2 regions of the Rhodobacter sp. NSM genome follow, and region 2 is predicted to be linked to the other one. Evidence: riboswitches for the same ligand, from Rfam matches in the RefSeq annotation. Region 2 holds a riboswitch; the other holds the start of a gene.
What was found. Region 2 has a riboswitch for cobalamin ahead of ACTVZP_RS12295 (cysteine-rich small domain-containing protein). Riboswitches for the same ligand answer to the same signal wherever they lie in the genome.

Region 1: another riboswitch for cobalamin. It lies ahead of ACTVZP_RS01555 (TonB-dependent receptor plug domain-containing protein); the one in region 2 lies ahead of ACTVZP_RS12295 (cysteine-rich small domain-containing protein).

The regions. Positions count from the first base shown of each region.
Region 1 is NZ_JBQPXH010000001.1:327,012-330,409, reverse strand. Features, by position in the region: gene ACTVZP_RS01555 (TonB-dependent receptor plug domain-containing protein) at 1-1,627, opposite strand, end outside; cobalamin riboswitch at 1,755-1,953, opposite strand; gene ACTVZP_RS01550 (amidase) at 2,085-3,398, shown strand, end outside.
Region 2 is NZ_JBQPXH010000005.1:140,609-144,006, forward strand. Features, by position in the region: gene ACTVZP_RS12290 (cobyrinate a,c-diamide synthase) at 1-899, shown strand, start outside; gene ACTVZP_RS12295 (cysteine-rich small domain-containing protein) at 976-1,341, opposite strand; cobalamin riboswitch at 1,428-1,607, opposite strand; cobalamin riboswitch at 1,682-1,881, shown strand; gene ACTVZP_RS12300 (DUF4198 domain-containing protein) at 2,024-2,809, shown strand; gene cbiM (cobalt transporter CbiM) at 2,814-3,398, shown strand, end outside.

The DNA of each region.
Region 1 (3,398 bases), on a different contig from region 2:
TGAGGATCCCCCGCGTGCGATCCGCGATCTGCCCTTCGAGGCCCAGAACGAGGTCGTGCCGCGGCACGCGGATGGCGCGCGTCTCGACAGCATTTTCCTCGTCCACCGCATCCGTGTAGGTGTAGCTGCCGAAGACTTCCCAGCCTTGGCCCAGCGGGCTGCGTCCCGAGATCTCGACGCCCTTCGTCCGCGTCTCGCCGTCCAGCTGGTCATAGCATCCCCAGGGAGATGCGCAGAAGGTCGCACCGGCGATGTAGGCGATGCGGTCGGTGATGTCGGTCCTGAACACGGTCGCCTGAAGGTTTCCGCCGTTGGGCAGCAGCTTCTCCAGACCCAGCTCGTAGCTGCGGCTGGTCTCCGGCCCGAGACGGTCCGAACCTTCCGGTCCGAACCTCTGGTAGAGCGAAGGCGCACGGAATCCGGTGCCAGCCACGCCCCTGAGGATCAGGTCGTCGGGCAGGCGCCAGGCGAGGGCGACGCGGCCCGTCGTCTTGCCGTCAAAGTCGGAAGGATCGTCGTGGCGCGCCGCGAACGAGAGGTCGATCGCGGGGGTCAAGGCGTAGCGCGCCTCGGCAAAGATCGCATCGGTCGTCAGGTCGCCCGAGTTCGTGTCGCTCTCGAAGCTCTCCTTCGTCCGCTCCGCTCCGAGCGACAGACCCAGTGCACCCATTTCGACCGAGCCGAGATAGGAAAGGGCGCGGCGTTCGCCCTCATAGAGTTCGACAAAACCTCCGGGATACTCGCGGCGCGTGTCGGCGGCGGCATAGGCGATCTCGTTGCGAACCTGCCCGAGCGTGAAGTCCACGAACACGCGACCACCGCGCAGACGGTCGGCTGCCCGGTCGTCCGTATCGGCCAGGCTGCTGTTGAAGTTCTCGTCGAACACGAGCCCGTCGATGTCGAGATCGCTGTCCCGCGCGATGAAGGCCGCGCCGATGCGCAGATCCTCCGTCAGGTCGTAGGCCCCGGAAAGCGCATGGAAGGTCGTGTCGAAGCCGTCGCGCTCGGTTCCGGCGGCAGCCTGCGAGATGCCGTCGGTCACGGTGCGGGCCGTCGTGAAGGCCAGTTCGCCCCGCTCTCCCAGAATGCCCGCCGAAAGGGCGCCATTGAAGGTCCGGTTGCTGCCCGCCTCGAGCGTGACCTGCCCGGAGGTGCCCGGCTCGGTCGGGCGGTAGGTGGCGATATCCACCACGCCCGCAACCGCTTCCGACCCGTAGATCGCCGACTGCGAACCACGCAGGACCTCGATCCGGGCGATGCCGCCGGCGGTGAGACTGCCGAAGTCGAAACTCGACTCCGTGACGGAGGGATCGGCCACGTCGATCCCGTTGATCCGCACCGTCTGATAGGCCGGGCCCAGGCCGCGGATCCGCAGCGCCGTAGAGGTGCCGAGGCCGCCGTTACGGGTGTAGGAAACGCCTGGAAGCCGTGCGAGCACGTCGCTCACCAGGATCTCGCCCGTCGCCTGCAGGTCCTCGGCCGTCACCACGTCGACCGAGGCGCCGGTGCGGCTTGCCTCGGTGGCCACGAGGCTCGGCGAGACCACGATCTCGTCGAGGGCGATGTCCTGCGCCTGCAGCGGAGCTGCGGCCATCAGCGCAAGGAGCGAGGCGGCTGTCTTCTTCATCTGTCCCTTTCCGTCCGGGCGATGCCGGATCTGACCTGTCATGTCCTCGGAAAGGGTCATCCCTTCCGCCGAGGGTGATCGTCACCTGAAGCGGAAGGCCCGCCTCCCGCACGCGCCCCGCGCACAGGAAAGGGTGATCACTTCGGCAGGTCTCCTGACTCGCGGGTCTTCGCTCGGACCGGCCTTCCCGGGGCGCACCCAGTGGCATGATCGGTCGTCGCTCGCCGCCTACAGTTGCGGGGGCAGCCGCGGAGTTGGACCATCGCCCGCACCGCGTTCCCTTTTCATCCGGACACGACGCCGGAACCGAAGCAGGTTCTCAATAGGACAAGCATCGGCGCTGTCAAGCAGGCGTCACCGCCCCCTGTCGCCCGCGTTCCTGCGCGGGCGGTGCGAAAAGGTTGGACGCGGCGCACCTCTCCGCCGCAGCATGGCGCGAAAGGCATGGAGGACCCGCATGTTCCGAAGTTTCGGCGCCGATGATGCAACCGGCCTCGCGGCCCTTGTCGCCAGCGGCGATGTGACGCCAGAGGAGTTGCTCGATGCGGCGCTGGCTTCGGTCGCAGCGCTGAACCCGGCGCTCAATGCGGTAGTTCTGCTGCAGGAGGAAAGCGCGCGGCGCTCCATCGCATCCGGCCTTCCTCGCGGGCCGTTCCGCGGCGTGCCCTTCCTGCTCAAGGATCTCGGATGCGAGGCGGTGGACTTCCCCTCGCACAACGGCTCGCGGCTGCTCGAGAACACGCGCTACCCGCGCGATTCCGCGATCTTCGAGCGCATCCGCGCGACCGGTGTCGTGACCTTCGGGCGCACGACCTCGCCCGAGGGCGGGATCGGACCCGCGACCGAGGCCGCCGTCTATGGCGGACCGACCCGCAATCCCTGGAACCTCGAGCGCACCTCCGGGGGATCGTCGGGGGGCGCGGGCGCCGCCGTCGCTGCCGGGATCGTCGCCGTGGCCCACGGGTCGGACGGGGGCGGGTCGGTCCGCATCCCCGCCTCGTCCTGCGGGCTCTTCGGGATGAAGCCCACGCGGGCGCGGCTGCCTGACGGGCCCTACGCGGGCGAGGGCTGGGCAGGGATGGCGATCGACGGCTTCCTCAGCTGGTCCGTGCGCGACACGGCCCACATGCTCGACGCCTGCGCGGGCGCCGATCCCGGCGCGCCCTACTGGGCGCCGCCCCTTCTGCGCAGCCATGCGGATGCGATCAGCCGCCCGCCGCGGCGGCTGCGCGTGGGGATCTGCGACACGACCTTCACCGGCACCCCGATCCATCCCGAGGTGCGGGCCGCGGTCGAGGCCGCGGGTCGGCTGCTCGAGGATCTGGGCCACGCGGTGCGGCCCTGCCTCCCGCAGGCGGACGTGGCAATGATGATGGAGGCCTGGACCGACATCGTGGCCTGCGGCACGGCGCTTGGCATCCGCAAGGCGCTGAAGGGGCGCGCCCCCGAGGGGCTGGTCGAGCCGGTCTCGCTGGGCGCGCTGCGGCGTGCCGCCGAGATCCCCGGCGAGCGATATCTCGAGGCGGTGGGCCAGATCCACGCCTTCGGGCGCCAGATGGCCGCGGTCTTCGATCCCGACGAGGGAAACGGCATCGACGTCCTGCTGTCGGCCACGCTGGCCGAGCCCCCCGCCCGTGTGGGCCGTTTCGCCCATACGACCGAGGATTACGTGGCCTTCCGCACCGGCCCCGAGGGCGTCTTTGCCTACTCCCCCTTCACGGCGGTCTTCAACGCCTCCGGCCAGCCGGCGGCGAGCCTGCCGCTCGGCATG
Region 2 (3,398 bases):
GCTTCGCGCGCCACCCCGAGGCGCCTGACTTCGCAGGCGTGATCCTGAACAATGTGGCGGGGCCGCGGCATGAGGCGATGATCCGCCGCGAGATGGCGCGCCTCGGCCTGACCGTGCTCGGGGCGCTGCCCCGGCGCAAGGATCTCGTCCTGCCCGAACGGCACCTCGGGCTCGTTCAGGCGGGCGAGCATCCCGACCTGGAGGCGGCGATCGGATGTCTCGCCGCGCTCCTGCGCGATCATGCCGATCTCGACGCGCTCCGCGCGGCGGCGCGGGCCGGTGCGGCGCCGGCCGCCGGTCGTCTGCCACCACCACCCGCACAGCGGATCGCACTTGCATCGGATGCGGCCTTCACCTTCACCTATCCGCATCTTCTGACCGGCTGGCGCGAGGCGGGGGCCGAGATCCTGCCCTTCTCCCCGCTCGCCGACGAGGCCCCGCCCGAGGCCGATCTGGTCTGGCTGCCGGGAGGTTACCCGGAACTGCATGCCGGCAGGCTGGCGGCGGCCGAGGCCTTTCGCTCGGGTCTCTCCCGCCATGCCGAAACCCGCCCTGTCCATGGCGAATGCGGCGGCTACATGGCCCTCGGCACGGCGCTGGTGGATGCCGGCGGCCAGCACCACCGGATGGCGGGGCTTCTCGGCCTCGTGACCAGCTATGAACAGCGGCGGCTGCATCTGGGCTATCGCACTGCGCATCTGCTGTCGCCGCTGCCGGGACATGCCGTGGGGGCCCGACTTGCGGGCCACGAATTCCACTATTCCACCATCCTCGACCAGCCCGACGCGCCGCTCGCCTCCGTCACCGATGCCGAGGGCAACCCGGTGCCAGAGACCGGCTCCTGCCGCGGCCATGTCACGGGCAGCTTCTTCCACCTGATTGCCGCCGGATACCCGTGAACGGCCGTAGAGTCGCGGCTGGCCAGCCCTCAAGCTGCCCTGCTGGTGCCGAGGCGGCGCGGCTGCCGGTGGGGCGTCACCCGTTTCCGTTCCTGGCCATGGCCTCGTCGGGCTCTCCGAGCGGGCGCGGCCGCGCGACAGGCGGATCGGTCTGTGGCCGGCCGCTCCACGGCTGCGGATACTCCAGCCACTTCTGGATGAAGTTCCACGATTGCAGGTAGCCGTCATGCGGCAGCGTGCAACTCGAACAGTCCTTGCGCACAAGACCGTGACGGTCGGTATAGGTCTGATAGGGGCCGGGGCATTGGTAAGCGATCAGAGGGCAGTAGCAGAAGAGGCAGTTGAACGCGCGCTTCACGCCGGGGTGGCAGGGCAGGAAGGGGCAGTCGCGATTTGTGAACCCCTTGAAGGCCTCGTTCAGCGTGGTGTCCTTGGGCTCCATTGCCTCTCCTTCGATAGCGGGTCCGGAGGGCATCGGGGCGCCGTTCCCGGCGCGACGCCGGGTCCATGCCTCCGGGCCCGCCGGCCGGGTGGTGGTTCGGTCCGGCAGGTCTCCGGGCCCGCAGCTCGAACGCCTGCCCGCCCCGGGGGGGCAGCGGCATGGCAGAAGGCTCGCCGATCGCAGCTGCGGGGGCATCGCCGGACCCGGACCTGCTTCCCTTTTCGCCTGCGGGGGTCATCGCAGGCACCGATCGTGTCTACAGCGTCGGGCAAGGAGCGCGGAAGAGTCAACGCCCGGGCCGCGCGGCAACATCGCTGTTGACAGGGTCTGCGGGACGGGGTTCAACGTCTGCGCCATCGGTTCTTCCGCAAGGAAGAGGAAAGAGGGAATGCGGTGAGGCCGAAGTGCCGACTCCGCGGCTGCCCCCGCAACTGTAAGCGGTGAGCGAAGGCCGGACATGCCACTGGGCGCTGCGCCCGGGAAGGTCGGCCAGAGCTGAGACCCGCGAGCCAGGAGACCTGCCGCTGGCGCGCGAGGAGCGATCCCGCGCCTTCCACCGGACGCCGGGGTGCGCGTCTGGCGCGGGAAACGGCGCAGGAACACGCGACCGCGCCCCGTGCCATGGGTCCCCTCCGTCCTTTCGCACGACCGCCCGCAGGATAGGGCCGGAGAGGGGACGACGATGAAACTCCGTCACGCAATGCTTGCTGCGGGCCTCATGATGCCTGCCGCCGCCGAGGCGCATTTCCAGCTGATCTATGCCGAGACGCCGCTGATCGAGGCACCGGGCGATGTGCCGGTGAAGCTCGTTTTCTGGCATCCGTTCGAGAACGGACATGTGATGGACATGGGCAGGCCGCAGGCGTTCTACGCGGTCAGCCGCGGGCAAAGGATCGACCTCTCCCAAAGCCTCAGGCCCTTCACCTTCGCGGGCGTCTCCAACGCGGCGCAGGCCTTTGATGCAATGGTGCCGGTGACGAAGGCGGGCGATTACGTGCTGGTGGTCGAGGCCGCACCCTATCTGGAGCCGTCCGAGGACATCTACATCCAGCAGTACGCCAAGGTCTACCTGAACCGCATGCAACTGCCGACGGACTGGACCGAGCCGCAGGGGTTGCCAACCGAGATCCTGCCTCTGGTCAAGCCCTACAACGTCATCGCCGGCTCGACCTTCACCGGGCGCGTCCTGTCCGAGGGCGAGCCGGTGGCCGCCGCGGTGATCGAGGTGGAATACATGGCGGCGGAACCCGATGCGGTGGCGAACGCCCCGAGGACCCCCACGGCCCGGCCGATGCCCGGCGGTGCCGTGGTCGCGATCTCGGACGACGCCGGCTATTTCACCTTCGGCATTCCCACGGCCGGATGGTGGGGCTTCGCCGCGCTCGGAACCGGGCCGGTGAAGGAGCACGCGGGCAAGGAGCTGAGTCAGGACGCGGTGATCTGGGTCCGCGCCTGGGATCTGGAGTAGGCCGATGCACATCGTCGATGGCGCGCTTTCGGGTCCCGTGGTCGTTGCGGGCGCGGTGCTGGCCGCGGCCGGCGTCGGGCAGGGGCTGCGTCACCTGCCTGTCGAAAAGATACCCGTGGCGGGTATGCTGTCGGCGACCTTCTTCGTCGCCTCTCTGGTGCATGTGCCCATCGGGCCGTCGTCGGTCCACCTGATCCTGAACGGGCTCGCGGGGTTGGTGCTCGGCTGGGCGGCGTTTCCGGCATTGTTCGTGGGCCTCCTGCTGCAGGCGGTTTTCTTCGGCTTCGGTGGTGTCACGGTGCTGGGGGTGAATACGCTCAACATCGCGGCTCCGGCGGTTCTGGCGGGAATGCTCTGCCGCCGCGGTCTTGCCGGCCCGCCCGCCATGGCCGCGATCTCGGGTGCGGTGGGCGGCGCGCTCGCCATCGCACTGACGGCGGTGTGCGTCGGCGCAGCACTCGCGCTGTCCGGCGAGCAATTCCTTCCTGCGGCCAAGCTCGTCTTTCTGACCCACATTCCGGTCATGGCGGTCGAGGCGGCCATCACCGGCGCGGCCGTGTCGCTGATCCGGCAGGTGAAGCCGGAGCTC